Alloactinosynnema sp. L-07: one gene and its partner. The protein of the gene in region 2 interacts with the protein of the main gene of each other region in a pairwise test. Links are inferred from orthologs where the notes say so. Each region holds a gene or a part of one and is shown on either strand. Other genes may lie near its edges. The genes, in order: aceE and nth.

Region 1 (8,887 bases), 5.5 Mb from region 2 along the record:
TGCACCCGGGACCGGGTTCCGGGGGTGGCCCGGTCCGCCTCCCGAATCATCCGATTCTGTAGCGCGAGCGGGATCGTCCGGTCCTCGGTGAACCGCACATAGGTCCGAGGCACCCGCCCCCACCGCCGCGGGGTGCCACGCCCGTCGGACACCGGGATCGCCGCCACCTCGTCGGGCTGCAGGGTGTTCAGCATCGCCCGGACCTCGCCGTCCGGACGATCGGCCGCGATCAACTCCTTGAACAGCGCGAAGTCGGCGGGCTCCCCCGATCGCCAGTTCATCCGCGACACCCCCAGCGACGCCGGGTCGCCGATGGGCACGATCCGCCGAGTCACCGCGTCCGCCGCCTCGGGCGTGCCCATGTAGTCGGCCATGCAGCGCAGGTCGACACAGCAGAAGGCGGCCACGTAGACGATGTGCTCGACGAGGTGCGGAATCGCCTCGGCCACCCTGGTCACACTCACCCCGCCCTGACTGTGCCCCACCAGCACCACCCGGGCCCCGGTCTGCCGCACGATCCCCGTCACATGGGCGACCCAGTCCTCCAACGTGATCCCCGCCAACGGCGACGCCTCAACCGCCAGCCCGTCGAGGTCCTGCGGGCTCTGATAAGCGCGGGGGATGTAGGCCTCGGTCCCGTGCCCCGGCAGATCGACCGCGATGGCCCGATGACCCCGCGCACTCAACCGCCCCGCCACCCACGACCAGTGCAGCGAATTGGCGTGCGTGCCGTGAATGAGCACATAGACCCGCCCGCGCGGCGCCGCCTCGCCACTGGCCGCCACCCCGACTCCGACCGCCGCCGCCCCCGCCGCGACGGCCCCCGCGCGCAGAATCGTCCTCCTGTTACGCATGATCCCCTCCTTGGTAACACTGTTGCCTTCTGACAACATCGTTTCTACGGCCGGGGATCGGCAGGGTCAACACAACAAAGGAAAGAGGGGTGCCAGCCCTACCGCCGGTCGGCGGAAAACCCGACAATCACCGCGTCGATCAGCCGCCCGTAGCGCTTGGCCCCGGTACCCGCCCGAAAGTGCCCCGCCAACTCCATGCTCACCGCCCCGTGCGACGCCGCCAACAGCAACTCGGCGATCTCCCGCGGCTCGCCCTCGGCGAACACCCCACGCTCGACACACGCGGCGATCGCCCGCAGCGGCAACTCCGCCGCCCGCTCCGCCACCGCCAACGCCTCACCGTCCGGCACGAACCCCGGAATGGCCCGCTCAAACATCACCCGGTAGTAGTGCGGCTCCCGCAACGCGTACCGCCGATACGCCAGCGCCAGCCCGGTCAGGTAGTCCACCGGATCGCCGGAGTCGACGACCTTGTCCTGCACCTGCCGCAACCGGGTGAACCCCTCGACGTACAAGGCCTTGACCAACCCCGCCTTGCCGCCGAACATCGTGTAGATCACCTTCGTCGAGGCCCCCACCTCACTGGCGACCCGCCGCGTCGTCAACGCGGCCGTGCCCTCGTGGACCAGCAGCCGAGTCGCCGCATCCACGATCGCCGCCCGCCGCGCCGCCCGCCCCGCCGCCGCGTAGCCCCCCGGTGATTCCGCCACAGCCCGCCGCGCTCTCCGGTCCTGTTCAAGGTGACCAGGGTTTGAGAAGTCGAATCTGGTGGGCGCAGCAGGATTTGAACCTGCGACCGCTCGGGTGTAAACCGAGTGCTCTTCCGCTGAGCTATACGCCCCAACGTCCCGGCGCCCGCAAGCGCCGGGACAAGGGTGTCACGCCTTGAGGGCCGCGACGGCCTTCTTCCACGCGTCCTGGTCGCGGGCCTCGCCCGGGGCGTTGATCTCGGCGAAGCGGACGACGCCCTCGGTGTCGATCAGGAAGGTGCCGCGGGTGGCCAGGCCTGCCGCCTCGTTGAACACGCCGTACTGGGTCGCCACGGCGCCGTGGGGCCAGAAGTCGGAGAGCAGGGGGAAGGTGTAACCCTGCTGGTCGGCCCACGCCTTGAGGCTGAAGGGGGTGTCGACCGAGACGCCGATGACCTGGACGTCGTTGTCGGTGTAGGACGCGAGTTCGTCGCGGACCTGGCAGAGCTCACCGGTGCAGATGCCGCTGAACGCGAACGGGTAGAACACGAGCAGCACGTTCTTGTCGCCCTGGAAGTCCGAGAGCTTGACCGGCTGCTTGTTGTAGTCGTTGAGCGTGAAGTCCGGAGCCTTCTGACCGACCTCGACCGCCATACCCGACATCCTCCTGGAGTGAGGGCGCGCACCAGCGCGCCCAGAGACAACGTGTCCCGCCCAGCCTAGGCCACGACACCGCGGGTTCAGACCGTGGACCGGGAGAGGCTCCCGGTCCACGTGGTCGTCACTTCTTGGTCTTCACCGACTTCGGCGACACCAGCCTGGTCCCGACCCAGTCGTTGCCCACGCTGACACTCGACGTCTGGGCCAGCCCCGCGGTCGGCACCGCCTCGGCGATGTCGCTGGGTTCGACGTGTCCGTCGCGGCCCGTCTTCGGGGTGAGCACCCAGATCACGCCGTTGTCGGCGAGCGGGCCGATGGCGTCCATCAGCGCGTCGACAAGATCGCCGTCTTCCTCGCGCCACCACAACAGAACGACGTCGACAACCTCGTCGGCGTCCTCGTCGAGGAGATCGGAGCCGACGCGCTCCTCGATGGCGGCGCGGACGTCGTCATCGACGTCCTCGTCCCAGCCGATCTCCTGGACAACGGTGCCCTCTTCGATCCCCAGCTTGTCGGCGACGCCGGCGTTCCCGGCGTCTCCCGCGGCCACCACGGTCTCACTCCTCCAGTTGTTTTCGCACGGTCTCAAGGCCCATCTTGGCCTGTCCGACCGCGTTACGCCTGTTCGGTTAGGCGATAGCGAACACTGACAGTGCCCACCAGCGCAACCGTGTGCTGTCCGACACGCCGCAACTGGCGCTTTCCGCGTGCGCTCTCGGGTGGCGAAACACCCGTACTGACCAGTAACGATGACGCCCGCGTCGATTCAGACGAACATGGCAGAGTGACCCCGTACGCGCGCGTATGCGCGCGCGCGTAAACCATTACCGAGCCAGGCTGGAGCGCAAGTTGCCCACCCAGAACAGCAACCCCGGCACGCCCGAACGGGTCCGCGTCATCCGTGACGGACTCGCGGCGCACCTCCCGGACATCGATCCGGAGGAGACGGCGGAATGGCTGGAGTCGTTCGACGCCGCCGTGCAGGGCGGCGGGCAGCAGCGCGCCCGCTATCTGATGCTGCGCCTGCTTGAGCGCGCCCGCGAGCGGCACGTCGGGGTCCCGTCGCTGACCAGCACGGACTACGTCAACACCATCCCGACCGACCGCGAGCCGTGGTTCCCCGGCGACGAGGAGGTCGAGCGCCGCTACCGCGCGTGGATCCGGTGGAACGCGGCGATGACGGTGCACCGGGCACAGCGGCCCGGCGTGGGTGTCGGCGGTCACATCTCGACCTACGCCTCGTCGGCGGCGCTCTACGAGGTCGGCTTCAACTGGTTCTTCCGCGGCAAGGACCACCCCGGCGGCGGCGACCACATCTACGTACAGGGCCACGCCTCCCCCGGCATCTACGCCCGCGCGTTCCTCGAGGGCCGCCTCTCCACCGACCAGCTCGACGGCTTCCGCCAGGAGCTGTCGCACGCGGGACCCGGCGGCGGCCTGCCGTCGTACCCGCACCCGCGGCTCATGCCGGACTTCTGGGAGTTCCCGACCGTGTCCATGGGCCTTGGCCCGATGAACGCGATCTACCAGGCCCGGTTCAACCGCTACCTGCGCGACCGCGGCATCAAGGACACCTCCGACCAGCGCGTGTGGGCCTTCCTCGGCGACGGCGAGATGGACGAGCCCGAGTCGCGCGGCCTGATCCACGTGGCGGCCAACGAGGGCCTCGACAACCTCACCTTTGTGATCAACTGCAACCTGCAGCGCCTCGACGGCCCGGTGCGCGGCAACGGCAAGATCATCCAGGAGCTGGAATCCTACTTCCGCGGCGCGGGCTGGAACGTCATCAAGGTCATCTGGGGCCGCGAGTGGGACACGCTGCTGCACGCCGACCGCGACGGCGCCCTGGTCAACCTGATGAACCAGACCCCCGACGGCGACTACCAGACCTACAAGGCCAATGACGGCGCCTTCGTCCGCGAGCACTTCTTCGGCCGCGACCCGCGCACCAAGGCGCTGGTCGAGCCGATGTCGGACCAGGACATCTGGAACCTCAAGCGCGGCGGCCACGACTACCGCAAGGTCTTCGCGGCCTACCAGGCGGCCACCGAGCACCACGGCCAGCCGACGGTGATCCTCGCCAAGACGATCAAGGGCTACAACCTGGGTCCGCACTTCGAGGCGCGCAACGCTACGCACCAGATGAAGAAGATGACCCTGGACGACCTCAAGCAGTTCCGCGACACGCTGCGGGTGCCGATCACCGACGCCGAGTTGGAGAAGAACCCGTACCTGCCGCCGTACTACCACCCCGGCCAGGACTCCGCGGAGATCCAGTACCTGCAGGAACGGCGCCGCCAGCTCGGCGGCTACCTGCCCGAGCGCCGCGCGAAGGCCAAGGCACTGGTGCTGCCCGGCGACAAGGTCTACGACGTGATCAAGCGCGGCTCCGGCAAGCAGGAGGTCGCCACCACGCACGCGTTCGTCCGCCTGGTGCGGGACCTGGCCAAGGACCCGGAGATCGGTGCCCGGATCGTGCCGATCATCCCGGACGAGGCGCGCACGTTCGGCATGGACTCGATGTTCCCGACGCAGAAGATCTACAACCCGCAGGGCCAGCTCTACACCTCGGTCGACGCCTCGCTCATGCTGTCCTACAAGGAAAGCCAGCAGGGTCAGATCCTGCACGAGGGCATCAACGAGGCGGGCTCGACGGCGTCGTTCACCGCGGTCGGCACGTCCTACGCCACCCACGGCGAGCCGATGATCCCGATCTACATCTTCTACTCGATGTTCGGCTTCCAGCGCACCGGCGACGGCCTGTGGGCCGCGGCGGACCAGATGGCGCGCGGCTTCGTCCTGGGCGCCACCGCGGGCCGCACGACGCTGACCGGTGAGGGCCTGCAGCACAACGACGGCCACTCGCTGCTCCTCGCGGCGACGAACCCGGCGGCGGTCGCCTACGACGCGGCGTGGTCCTTCGAGATCGCCCACATCGTCAAGGACGGCCTGCGCCGCATGTACGGCGAGCAGTCCGAGGACATCTTCTACTACCTGACCGTCTACAACGACCCGTACCAGCAGCCCGCCGAGCCCGAGGGCCTGGACGTCGAGGGCCTGCTGCGCGGCCTCTACCGCTACGCCGAGGCCCCTGCGGGCGACGGCCCCAAGGCCCAGGTGCTCGCCTCCGGCGTGGCGATGCCGTGGGCGGTCAAGGCCCAGCGCCTGCTCGCCGAGGAGTGGGGCGTGCAGGTCGACGTCTGGTCGGCCACGTCGTGGTCGGAGCTGCGCCGCGAGGCCGTCGACATCGAGCGGCACAACATGCTGCACCCGGAGGCCGAGCCCCGCGTGCCGTACGTGACCACGGTGCTCGAGGACGCCCCCGGCCCGGTCGTGGCGGTCTCGGACTGGATGAGCGCGGTGCCGGACCTGATCCGCCCGTGGGTACCCGGCGACATGGTCACCCTCGGCACCGACGGCTTCGGCTTCTCCGACACCCGTCCGGCCGCCCGCAGGCACTTCCTGGTCGACGCCGAGTCGATCACGGTGGCGGTGCTGGGCGCGCTGGCGCAGCGCGGGAAGATCGACCACGCGAAGGTCGTGGAAGCCACCCGCAAGTACCGGATCGACGACGTCACCGCCGCGGGCCCGCAGACCTCGGACCCCGGCTCCGCCTGATCGCGAGACGAACGGGGCGCCAGATCATCGATCTGGCGCCCCGTTCGCGTTCAACGGCTCAGCGCCGCGACTCGTGTGGCTTGCGCTCGGCCGCCTCGGCGGGCGCCTCGACCCGCGGCTGCGGCGCCCCGGCCTGGCCGCCCATCTGCGACTGCATGCGCTCCAGCCAGCCGCCCCACCGGTCCGACATCGGCCGGATGAGGCCGCCGCCGAGCCCGACGACCAGGATGCCGCCGATCGTCGCCAGCACGGTGATGAGCACCGGCATCGTCACCGTGGTGGCGATATCGACCTGGTTCAGCGCCGCGATGACGCCGAAGGCGATGATGAACACGAAGGCGACCGTGCCCAGCATCGGCCCGAACGGCCGGTTGCCCAGCGCGCTGGTGATGAGGTCGCGCACCACCCTGGCCACCGCGGCGGCCACGACCAGCAGCACGATCGCCACCAGGATCCGCGGCAGGAACGCGATGACCTGGTTGAGCAGCTGGCTCACCGGATTCGACTCACCGAACACGCCGAACGCCAACTGCAGCGCGATCAGCAGAATGAAGTAGTAGACCAACTTCACCAGGATCGCGCCCACGTCGATGCCTGAATTGCGGGCCATTCCGGACATTCCGGTCTTCTCCATCAAACGGGAGAAACCCAGCTTGCCCATCAGCATGGACAACCCCTTGCTCACCGCCTTGGCGATCAGCCAGCCGATCAGAAGAATGATGAGAAAACCGAGCAGCTTCGGCACGAACGTGGCCACCATCGACCACGCCTGACCGAGCCCCTCGCGAAGTTCCGCACCCACGATGTTCTACCTCCTAGGGCCCCCGACGAGCAGATCTCTGTCCAGGGAGATCGTTTCTCAGCCCACGGGCACAGGCAACCGCGACACATCCCACGAACGGGTTAACCCTCCGACTTCAGATGGCGCCTACCCCGCACCAAACCCCATAGTTGAACCACCGGTGGGGACCGGGGAGATGGGCCGTCCGGCATCGAGCGCACCGAACATGCCGGGCGGCCCGCCCTTTTGCTGCGATATTTGCATCCATCAGCGGCACATAACTATTGGAAGCCGCATTTGCGTGCGTTCGCCCTTATGCCGCAGGACAGCCACTGTCCTCTAGATGTCGCGGATGGACCTGAGCAGGCCGTGTGGGAGCCTGAGCACGTGAGCGGGCCGACAGCACTATCGGCGGAAACGCTGGACGCGGTGGAGCGGGCGTCCGGCAAGCTGGCGTCCGCGGCCGTCGCGGCCATGGACAGCCAGTTCGCCTGGTTCGGCCGCATGCCCGCCGACCAGCGCGCCTCTGTTCTCTTGGTCGCCCAGAACGGCGTCGCGGGCTTCACCGCCTGGCTCCGGGATCCCAAGGAAGCCCTCCGCCTCACCACGGACACCTTCCGCGGCGCCCCGAGGGACCTCTCCCGGTGGATCAGCCTGCGCCAGACGGTCGAGATGGTCCGCGTCTCCTTGCAGATCTTCGAGGAACTGGTCCCCGACCTGGCGAAAGACGACACCGAACGGGCCGTCCTCTCCGAAGCCGTGCTCCGCTACGGCCGCGAGGTCGCGTTCGCGTCGGCCATGTCCTACGCCTCCGCCGCCGAGGCCCGCGGCGCGTGGGACGCCCGGCTCGAAGCCCTCGTCGTCGACGGCATCGTCCGTGGTGACGCCGAGGAGTCGCTGTTGTCCCGAGCGGCCGCTCTCGGCTGGGACCCCGCCGCCGAAGCGACCGTCCTGGTCGGCAACCCGCCGTCCGACGACCCTCCGGCCGTCGTCTACGAGGTCCGCAGCCGGGCGGCCCGCGCGAGCCGCCCGGTGCTGCTGGGCGTGCAGGGCTCACGCCTGGTCGTGGTCTTGTCGGGCCCGACCGAGGACGCCGACCGCGAGGTCATGGCCAAGATGGCCGAGGCGTTCGGCGCGGGCCCGGTCGTCGCCGGACCCACCGTCACCACCCTCGCCGAGGCCCACCGCAGTTCGTCCGACGCGCTCTCCGGGCTGCGGGCGGTCGTCGCCTGGCCCGAGGCGCCGCGCCCGGTCCGGTCGACCGACCTGCTCCCCGAACGCGCGCTCGCGGGCGACCCCGAGGCCGAGTGGCAGCTCATCGACCGGGTGGCCCGGCCGCTGGAGGAGGCGGGCGGGTCGCTGCAGGAGACCGTCGAGGCGTACCTGGCCACCGGCGGCGTCCTGGAGACCTGCGCGCGGCAGTTGTTCGTCCACCCGAACACCGTCCGGTACCGACTCAGGAAAGCAACCGAGCTCACCGGACGCAACGCGGCCGATCCCCGCGACGCGCTGGTGCTGCGGGTGGCACTCGCGGTTGGCAGGCTGTCGCGTTCGCGAGGGTTGTGGTGACACGCCGGAGTTGGTCCGTGGCACACGACACATCTGACAACAAATACCCGCGCGTAGCGTTCACCCGGGCTTAACTTTTGTAGGACCCCTACAAACCAGACCCCGGGACTTGGTCAGCCTCAGCATGCGTGGAACGCGGACAAACGGTGTTCAGTGATGGACGTGATCGCGCTACTCGCTCCTGGGCAAGGCTCCCAGACCCCCGGCATGCTCGCCCCCTGGCTGGAACTGCCCGGCGCGGCCGAGCGCCTAGCGGGCTGGTCGGAGATCGCGAAACTCGACCTGACCCGGCTGGGCACCACCGCCGAGGCCGACGAGATCAAGGACACCGCGATCACCCAGCCGCTGATCGTCGCGGCCACGCTGCTGGCGTTCGAGGAGCTGCGCTCGCGCACCGAGATCCCGGTCGACGTGATCATCGCGGGCCACTCGATCGGCGAGTTCGCCGCCGCCGCGATGGCGGGCGCGCTGACCGCGGCGGACGCCGTCGCCCTGGCCGCGGTGCGCGGCCGCGAGATGGCCGCCGCGTGCGAGTTGGAGCCCACCGGCATGGCCGCGCTCATGCGCGGCACCGAGGAGGCCATCCTGGCCCGCCTCGCCGAACTCGACCTCGTCGCGGCCAACCGCAACGGCGCGGGCCAGATCGTGGCCGCCGGTTCCGTCGCGGCACTGGAGAAGCTGGCCGCCGAGCCGCCCGCCGACACCAAGGTGATCAC
Region 2 (8,422 bases):
CTGCGCGCTGGAATACCACCGCTGGGCCGTCCGCTCCCAGCTGCGCGGCGAGGGCAGGCGCTACAAGGAGGCCATGGGGCGCCGAATCGAGGCGCCGGTGCTGCAGATCTACGGCGCGGTCGACCCCTGCGTGCTCAGCCGCACCCGCGCCGCGTCACGCCAGGGTGAGACCCACGTCCTGCCCGGCATCGGCCACTTTCCCCATGAGGAAGCCCCGGCCGTGACGAACGCGCTGCTGACGAAGTTCCTGCGCTAGCTGGCGCAGCGGCCGGTGCCGACCTGTTCGGTGAGCCCCGGGGCGCGGCCCACCTCGTCGCGCACCTCGGCCGCGGTCAGCGCGAATCCGGTCTCGGAGTTGTCGACGGCCGCGCCGAAGACCACGCCGATGACCTCGCCCTTGCGGTCGACGAGCGGTCCGCCGGAGTTCCCGCTGAGGACCTTGGCCCGCAGGGTGAACACATCGCGGTTGACCGTCGACGAGTCGTAGATGTCGGGTCCCCGCAGCGGGATCCGGTCGCGCACCCGCGCGGGCGAGGCGGTGTAGGGGCCGTCCAGGGGGTAGCCGAGGACGATCGCGTCCTGCCCGCTCGTGGCGTCGCCCACGGCGAACGGGAGCACTGGGGCGGTCAGCCCGGGGACGGCGAGTATCGCCAGGTCGGTCGCCGGGTCGTAGAGCACGACCTTGGCGCGCAACTGCCGCTCGCCGGACTCGACGCTGACCTCGTTGGTGCCCGCGACGACGTGCGCGTTGGTCATCACGCGCTCTTTGGCCACGACGAACCCGCTGCCCTCCAGCGCCCGCTCGCAGGACTGCGCCTTGGCGTTGATCTTGAGCACGCTGGGCCGCACCTTCTGGACCTCGGCGCTGGCCTGCAGCGCGGGGTCGGGCGGCTCGACTTCCTTGTTCGGCGTGCGGTTGAACGGGTCGACGGCGGCGGGGAACCCGGAGACGTCGAGGAGCTGGCGCAGTTCGTTGGGCAGGCCGCGCGCGGCCTGCGGCATCACCTCGTTGACCCCGCCGAGCACGGCCGAGTCCTTGATCGCCGACGCCAGCCCCGGCAGGCCGCCGACGGTCGTGAGCGGCAGTGCGATCAGCCACGACACCACGAACACCACCGCGCCCTGCACGATGGCGCCCAGCGCGCTGTCCACACCGGCCAGTTTCGGCGAGGAGATCTTCTGCTTGATCGTCCGGCCGATCCACACCCCGAAGGTCTCGCCAAGGGCCACCAGCAGCACGAAGATCGCCACCGCGAAGGCCACCCTGGTGGGTGTCGACTCGATCCTGGCCACCACCAGCGGCGCCAGCTTGATGCCCGCGACCGCGCCGATCAGCACGCCGATGAACGCGGGCAGCGCGGTGATCACGCCCTGACGCGCCCCCGAGATCGCCGCCAGCACGGCGAGCGCGACGACCAGCACGTCGACCCAGTTCAAGCCTCAGACCTCCGCGCGTCGGTTGCCGTTGGGTCGCCACGCTACTTGACCCATGGTCCGGGATCGGCCCGGCCATGGCGCGAAACGGGCCGGTTCGCGTACCGTGGGTCGCAGCAGGCAGGTTCGATCGCCGTGAACGCCGGTTGCGAGGAGCACCGAAAGCGGCTGGCCCACTGCTCAGGGGCGGTGCCGAGTGCGTGCCCACCCCGGATTGTGGCGAACCACCGCCTGCCTCCCGTTTTTTCTCACCGCCGCTTGGCGGGCATCACTCGTTTCACCAGGAGAGTCAATGACGAATACCAACCGCCCCCCGGCGGGCGCCATCGAGCCGGTGGTGTTCAGCCACCCCACGGCCGAACAGCCCGCCGACCGGGAACTGACCGACAGCGTTGGCACGGCGCAGTCGCGCCAGATCAGCTTCTCGGAGCCCGCGACAGCTCCGCGCGGATGACCACCATGGCGCGGCCGGCCAGCGAGCACGCCGCGCCGTCCAGGGAGATCCGCGCCGCGAGCCTGCTCAATCGCCGCTACGGCCAAGACGCCGGTTACAAGCAGATTTTCCGCGCAACGACGCGGTCGGCACCGCGCACGGCGGCCTGATCGGCATGAGCTTCAGGGAATGGATGGGCGGCCACAACCGTCACCACGCCAACCCACCACGCTGACCTCGCGCAACATCCGCGGCGGCCGCGATCCCCTACAGCCAGACCACCCTCGTGCGGTCCTACGCCGAGGTCCTGCGCCACCCGCACCACCTCGGCGTGCCGCTCTGGACCGCCGACCGGGACCCGGCCACATAACCTGGTACCCGTGGAAGATCATGCAACCCCCTCCGCGGCGCTGAGCCGCGGTCTGGCGGGATATCTGCGAGCGGTCGCCGACACCCTCGGTGTGCCCGCGGAGGCGACGTCCTTCGAGATCAGCGACACCGCGACGGCATACCTCGGGCTGGCCAGGCGCTGGGCCGAGCGGCCCGACCAGGACCTGATGCTGGTGTGGAGCGAGCGCCACGGGTGGGCGCTGGCCGTGGAGACCGACCCGACGGACGCCGCCGAGGTGGTGGCCTACCTGGACAGTGCGGACGTGGTCCCCAAGCCGAGCACGGTCGCCGAGTTCGTCGCCGACGTGCTGAGCGGGCGCGGACCGGACTCGGCGCAGCCGGTGTTCCCGGTGACCGCCCAGCGCCACCAACTCGCCGAGCGGCTCAAGCGCTACGCCTGACGCGTGGTCAGGGCCCGCCAGGTGGTCTCCAGGTCGCGCACGTCGGTGGGGTCCCACGGCTGCTCCCACCCGCCGGTGGCGATGAGCAGCGTCAGCAGTCCCGCGGTGAAGCCCCAGACGAGCATGTCCGGCGCCGCGAACGCGGGCCCGGTGAACCCGGACGGGTGGCGGATCATGAACCGGTTGGCCGGGTCGGCCAGGTGCGAGATCGGCACGCGGGCCACCGCCTGGGTCTCGGCCGGATCGACCGCCCAGACCCGGCTCGGCCGCTCCCAGTGGGCGATCACCGGCGTCACATGGAATCTCGACACCGGGATGTGCAGGGGCGGGACCACCGCGACCGGGAGCACTCCCGCCGGGTCGACTCCGGTCTCCTCGACGGCCTCGCGCAGGGCCGTGCCGACGGGTCCGTCGTCATAGTCCTCGGACTTGCCGCCGGGGAAGGCAACCTGCCCCGAATGCTTGTCGTTGCCGTCGGCTCGCAGCTGTAACAGCACGTCAGGGCCGTCGGGCCCCTCGCCGAGCAGGATCAGCACGGCGGCGTCACGGGAATTCTCGTCGGGGACGGAGAATCGGCGCCACATCGCGGGGTCGAGGTCGGCGGTGGCCTTGACCAGGGGCGCGAGCCAGTTCGGGAGCTCGGCGGGATCGACCAGCGGTCCGTAGGTCATCGTGCCTCTCCGAGGTAGCGGGTGACGGCGGCGCGCACGGTGTCGACCGAGGTGAAGATCCTCGGCTCGGCGATCAGCGTGACGGTCCCGTCGGCGATCAGGTACGACGCGGGCAGGCCCACGGGCAGCTTCAGGGCGCGCTCGGCCGAGCCGTCGGTGTCGAGCAGGTTGGGGAACCGCACGCCCAGGTCGCGCAGCAGGCCGAGCGCGTCGGCCGGGGGGCTCTTGACCGCGAGGCCGACCACCGCGACGGCGTCCGGCCCGGCCGCGTACTCGGCCAGCACGGGCAGTTCCTCGCGGCAGGGCACGCACCACGTCGCCCAGACGTTCACCAAGACTGGCTTGTCGCCCACCGCGGCACCGAGGTCGACCCTGGCGCCGGTTGCCAGACACTCCGCTGTCGCGCCGCTGAGCGCTGCCACTTTGCCGTCAGTCGCGCACGGCGCCAAGGCTGCCGCCGCGCGGGCCGCGCTCAAGTCCGGCGCGGGCGGCTGCGGGGTCGTCTTGTCTCGTGGCCACAGCGCGATGACCCCCGCCACCAGCAGGATCACCGCGACCAACGCCCAGCGGAGGTTCACTGCTTACCCGGGCGGTAGCCGTCGCGCGTGCGCTCGGCGAGCTCGATCAGGTGCTCGGCCTCGACGCCCTTGACCAGCTTCGCCGCCTCGGCGGGCTCGATCGGGCCCGCGCCGTAGGAGGGGCAGTCGCGGAACAGCAGGCAGGCGCCGCACGCGGGCTTGCGGGCGTGGCAGACACGGCGGCCGTGGAAGATCACCCAGTGCGACAGCATGGTCCAGTCGCGGCGCGGAACCAGCTCACCGATGGCGTGCTCGACCTTGACCGGGTCCTCTTCCGCTGTCCACTTCCACCGCCGGACCAACCGGCCGAAGTGGGTGTCGACGGTGATGCCGGGCACGCCGAACGCATTGCCGAGGATCACGTTGGCGGTCTTGCGGCCGATCCCGGGCAGCGTCACCAGGTCGGGGAGCTTGGCGGGCACCTCGCCGCCGAACCGCTCCACCAGCGCCGCGCCGAGGCCGATGAGCGAGGTGGTCTTGTTCCGGTAGAAGCCCGTCGGCCGGATCATCTCCTCCAGCTCCAGCCGGTCGGCGCCCGCGTAGTCGGCGGCCGTTCGGTACTTCGCGAACAGCGCGGGCGTGGTCAGGTTGACCCTCACGTCGGTGCACTGCGCGGACAGAATCGTGGCCACCGCCAGCTCCAGCGGGGTGGTGAAGTCCAGCTCGCAGTGCGCGTCGGGATAGCCCTCCGCGAGCGCGCGCGTCATCCGGCGGGCGCGGCGGGTCAGAGAGAGACTGGGTTCACCCTCCGTCGCGGCGGCTGCACGGGGCGGGCGGCGGGTCGTCGGAGGCACCTCGCTAGCCTACGGGCCGTCGGACAACCCGATCTGTGCCCCAGACGTCTATCGAGCAGACCATCGAGAATCCGGACGACGAGACGAGCGAGGATCGACGAGTATGGCTGTCTGGTTCGTGTTCGCGGTACCCGTTGTGATCATGTTCTTCGCGCTGTTCATGGAGCGCGTGGAAACCCGGCTACGGCACGTCGCGGTCCAGGAGACCGATGTCGAGGAGTTCCTCGAGAGCGCCCGGCCCGACGAGGTCCGCGCACTTTACGGCCACGGCATCGGTCGCGCGCTCGAACTCTTCCGCCTGCGCAGGCTCGGCGGGCGTGCCGCGAAGCTGCGCGGTCGCAAGGGCCGCCCATAGACGCTAGGGTCATCCAACTGGGCGATCTATACCCGCCGAACGTGCGACCGCGCGGACGGCGAGCCGCCAGGGCAAACCTGGCGGACGCCCTACACTTACAGGAGTGATCGGCGCGGCATTCGACGCGCGCGCCGAGGTGAACACAGGAGGACCGAGGTGGATGAGACCCTGGCCCGCGCGGGCATCTTCCAAGGGGTCGAGCCTGCCGCGGCGGAAGCGCTCGCACAGACGCTCGAGTCCGTGGAGTTCCCACGGGGACACGTGATCTTCGCCGAAGGCGAGCCGGGCGACCGGCTGTACATCATCCAATCGGGCAAGGTGAAACTCGGCCGCAAGTCTCCGGACGGCCGGGAGAACCTGCTGGGCATCTTCGGACCGTCCGACATGTTCGGCGAGCTGTCGATCTTCGACCCGGGACCGCGCACCTCCACGGCGACCACGGTCACCGAGGTCCGCGCGGTCACGATGGACCGGCCCGCCCTGCGGCAGTGGATCGCGACCCGGCCCGAGATCGCCGAGCAGCTGCTCCGGGTGATCGCGCGCAGGCTCCGCCGCACCAACGGCATGCTGGCTGACCTGATCTTCACCGACGTGCCCGGCCGCGTGGCCAAAGCGCTGCTGCAGCTCGCGCAGCGGTTCGGCAGCCAGGAGGCGGGCCTGCTGAGGGTCACCCACGACCTGACGCAGGAGGAGATCGCCCAGTACGTCGGCGCTTCTCGCGAGACCGTGAACAAGGCGCTCGCCGACTTCGCCCACCGCGGCTGGCTGCGGCTGGAAGGCAAGAGTGTGCTGATCCTCGACCCGGAGCGCCTGGCCCGCCGCGCGCGCTAATGGTCTGAGACAAGACGAGAGGTCGGGCGCCGCCCCCGACGCGGCGCACCGACCTCTCATACTTTGCGCGGGCCATCCCCCGACGGCTCACGCTCCCCGCCCTCCGGCTCGGGCCCCGAACCCTGTCTCCCGGAGGAACTCTTCGACGTCACTCGGCCTATCGCGTTCCGCCACTCGGCCGTGACGGTCTACTCAGGAACTTTCGCAAGTCCCCTGCCCTGAACTCAAGGGTTATCACCCTCATGGACTCCTGGGCGCGGAGTTTCGTTGCCTGAGTCCACTCAGAAACCAACTTCTCGTTATCCAAACGAGACTTACCCCGCACTCGGGTGTCTCAAACCACCGAAAATAACTGGTACGGCCGTACCAGAGTGCGGCATACTGGTACGCATGTCCCACTCCGCAGGCCTCGCTGACTACCGCACCGCGCTCACCACCCCGGGAGCGCGGGGTCCTGTGCTGTCCGCGCTGGTCGGCAGGCTGCCGATCGCGATGGTGGGCCTGTCGATGCTGCTTTACGTGCAGCGGGCCACTGGCTCGTTCGCGATCGCCGGGCTGGTCTCGGCGGGCAGCCTCGTGGGTGTGGCGGTCGGCTCGGTGGCCCAAGGCCGGATCATGGACCGGGTCGGCCCGACCCGGCCGCTGCTGATCACCTCGGCGGTGTTCACCGCGTTCGTCGCGCTGGGCGTGCTCGCCATCGAGTCGCACGCGTCGACGTTCGTGCTGGTCACGCTGGGTTTCGCGATCGGCACGACGGAGCCGATGATCGGCTCGGCGTCCCGGGCGATGTGGACCCGGCTGCTGCCTCCCGGGTCCGCGCGCAACGCGGCTTTGGCGTACGAGTCGATCAGCATGGAGGTCTTCTTCATCCTCGGACCCGCTCTGGCGGGCCTGCTCGTCGCGATGCCGTGGGCGGGTACCGGCGTGGTCGCCGCGTCGGCCTGCATGGTGGCGGGCGGTGTCTCGTTCGCCCTGATGCCGACGGTGCGCACGTTCCGGCCGGACCGCGCGCAGGTGAGCGGCACCGGTCCGCTCGGCGCGCTGGCCGCCCCCGGCATGCGGACCGTCGCCCTGGCTGCGATGGGCTTCGGCGTGACGATCGGGTTCATCGAGGTCGCGGTGCCCGCCGCGGCCACGCACGCCGGGAACGCGCCCGTGGGTGGTCTGCTGCTCGGACTGTGGTCGGTCAGCTCGGTGGTGTTCGGCGTGCTCTACGGGGTCAGGCCGTGGCCGCGGGCGATGTCGCTGCGGCTGCCGGTCCTGCTCGGCGGGTTCGCCCTGACCACCTTGGTGCTGGCCATCCCGACCTCGCTGATCGGGCTGGGCGTCGCGCTGCTGCTCGTCGGCACCCTGATCACCCCGCAGGCCACCGCCCACTCGGCGGCGATCGAACTGGTCGCGCCGAAGGGGACGGCCACGGAGGCGTTCGGCTGGGTCATCACGGCCGTGACGCTGGGTCTGGCGCTCGGGCAGTCGGTGAGCGGGTACCTGGTGGAGAACGTCAGCCTGACGTCGTCCTACTTCGCCGCCAGCGCGGCGGGCCTGCTGTTCGCGGGCATCGTCTACGCCCGGCGGGACACGGTTGTCGACATGCACACGGCGCCTTCCGTGCGGGAGCCCGCCCTGGTCTAGCGGGCCTGTGGACAACTTTTCGCGGGTGTCGGTGATTCGAGCTACCTTCGGCTCATGGACCTGACGATCACCACCGCCGAGCTGGCCACCGCCGCCGCCGACGTCATCCGACTCGTGCCCGGCAAGCTCGTCGACCCTGTGCTCAGCGGCCTCCTGCTGACCGCCACGGCACAGGGCGTCGAGCTCGCCGCCAACGATCGCGAGCGCACCGCCCGGGTCACGTGCGACGCGCTCGTCCACTCGGAGGGTCAGATCCTGGTCCCGGCCAAGCCCCTGGCCGAGACGTTGAAGGCGTTAGAGCAACCACAGGTCCGGCTGGTCGTCGAAGGCACCCGACTGGCCATCCGGGCCGAGGGTGCCCGCTTCGCCCTCCCCCTGCTCGACGTCGAACTGCACCCCGGCGTCCCCTCGCCACCTGCTGCGGGCGGCTCGGTGTCGGCTCGCCTGCTCGCCTCGGCCCTGTCGACGGTCGCCGCCACCGCCGCCAGAGACGAAGCACTGCCGATCTTCACCGGTGTCCGCGTCCGGTCGGAGGGGCCGAACCTGGTCCTGCGGGCCACCGACCGCTACCGCATGGCCATCGCCACGATCCCCTGGCAACCCGGATCGGCGTCGGCCGAGGTGGACGCGCTGATCCCGGCCACCCTGCTGGCCGAGGTCGGCAAACAGGTCAACGGCTCGGTCTCGATCGGTGTCGACGCCAACCGCCTGGCGTTGACCTGGGACGACATGGTGGTCACCACCGCGGTCCTCGACGGCAGCTACCTCACCGAGACCAAGCTGGCCCTCGCCGACGTCGACACCCATGTCGAACTCGACGCCGACACGTTCAGCAACGCCACCCGCCGAGTCGCCCTCTTCACCGACACCCGCGGCGTCGTCTCCGTCGAGGTCGGCGACACC

What was found.
Region 1: the proteins of nth (region 2) and aceE interact in binary tests that used the Escherichia coli proteins (3 or more experiments, as listed by UniProt). The link is inferred for Alloactinosynnema sp. L-07 from one-to-one orthologs.

What each region holds. Positions count from the first base shown.
Region 1 is NZ_LN850107.1:622,277-631,163, reverse strand. What follows is about bases 2,654-6,021. They hold aceE (pyruvate dehydrogenase (acetyl-transferring), homodimeric type), read left to right. Parts: upstream 2,654-3,052; coding sequence 3,053-5,821; downstream 5,822-6,021. Other genes in these bases: BN1701_RS03130 (hypothetical protein), read right to left, coding at 5,880-6,021; BN1701_RS03140 (DUF3052 domain-containing protein), read right to left, coding at 2,654-2,756. Outside these bases: BN1701_RS03160 (alpha/beta fold hydrolase), read right to left, coding at 1-854; BN1701_RS03155 (TetR-like C-terminal domain-containing protein), read right to left, coding at 953-1,564; BN1701_RS03145 (peroxiredoxin), read right to left, coding at 1,733-2,197; more of BN1701_RS03140, read right to left, coding at 2,325-2,653; more of BN1701_RS03130, read right to left, coding at 6,022-6,623; BN1701_RS03125 (CdaR family transcriptional regulator), read left to right, coding at 6,990-8,171; BN1701_RS03120 (ACP S-malonyltransferase), read left to right, coding at 8,328-8,887. UniProt on the Escherichia coli protein: Component of the pyruvate dehydrogenase (PDH) complex, that catalyzes the overall conversion of pyruvate to acetyl-CoA and CO(2).
Region 2 is NZ_LN850107.1:6,168,355-6,176,776, reverse strand. The notes cover bases 2,760-5,662. They hold nth (endonuclease III), read right to left. Parts: upstream 4,615-5,662; coding sequence 3,904-4,614; downstream 2,760-3,903. Other genes in these bases: BN1701_RS28190 (Crp/Fnr family transcriptional regulator), read left to right, coding at 5,213-5,662; BN1701_RS28195 (hypothetical protein), read left to right, coding at 4,805-5,056; BN1701_RS28205 (TlpA disulfide reductase family protein), read right to left, coding at 3,326-3,907; BN1701_RS28210 (CoA pyrophosphatase), read right to left, coding at 2,760-3,329. Outside these bases: BN1701_RS28225 (alpha/beta fold hydrolase), read left to right, coding at 1-256; BN1701_RS28220 (MarP family serine protease), read right to left, coding at 253-1,437; BN1701_RS36075 (hypothetical protein), read left to right, coding at 1,727-1,888; BN1701_RS36590 (hypothetical protein), read left to right, coding at 1,885-2,037; BN1701_RS28215 (DUF6292 family protein), read left to right, coding at 2,248-2,658; more of BN1701_RS28210, read right to left, coding at 2,649-2,759; more of BN1701_RS28190, read left to right, coding at 5,663-5,887; BN1701_RS28185 (MFS transporter), read left to right, coding at 6,278-7,519; dnaN (DNA polymerase III subunit beta), read left to right, coding at 7,574-8,422. UniProt on the Escherichia coli protein: DNA repair enzyme that has both DNA N-glycosylase activity and AP-lyase activity. The DNA N-glycosylase activity releases various damaged pyrimidines from DNA by cleaving the N-glycosidic bond, leaving an AP (apurinic/apyrimidinic) site.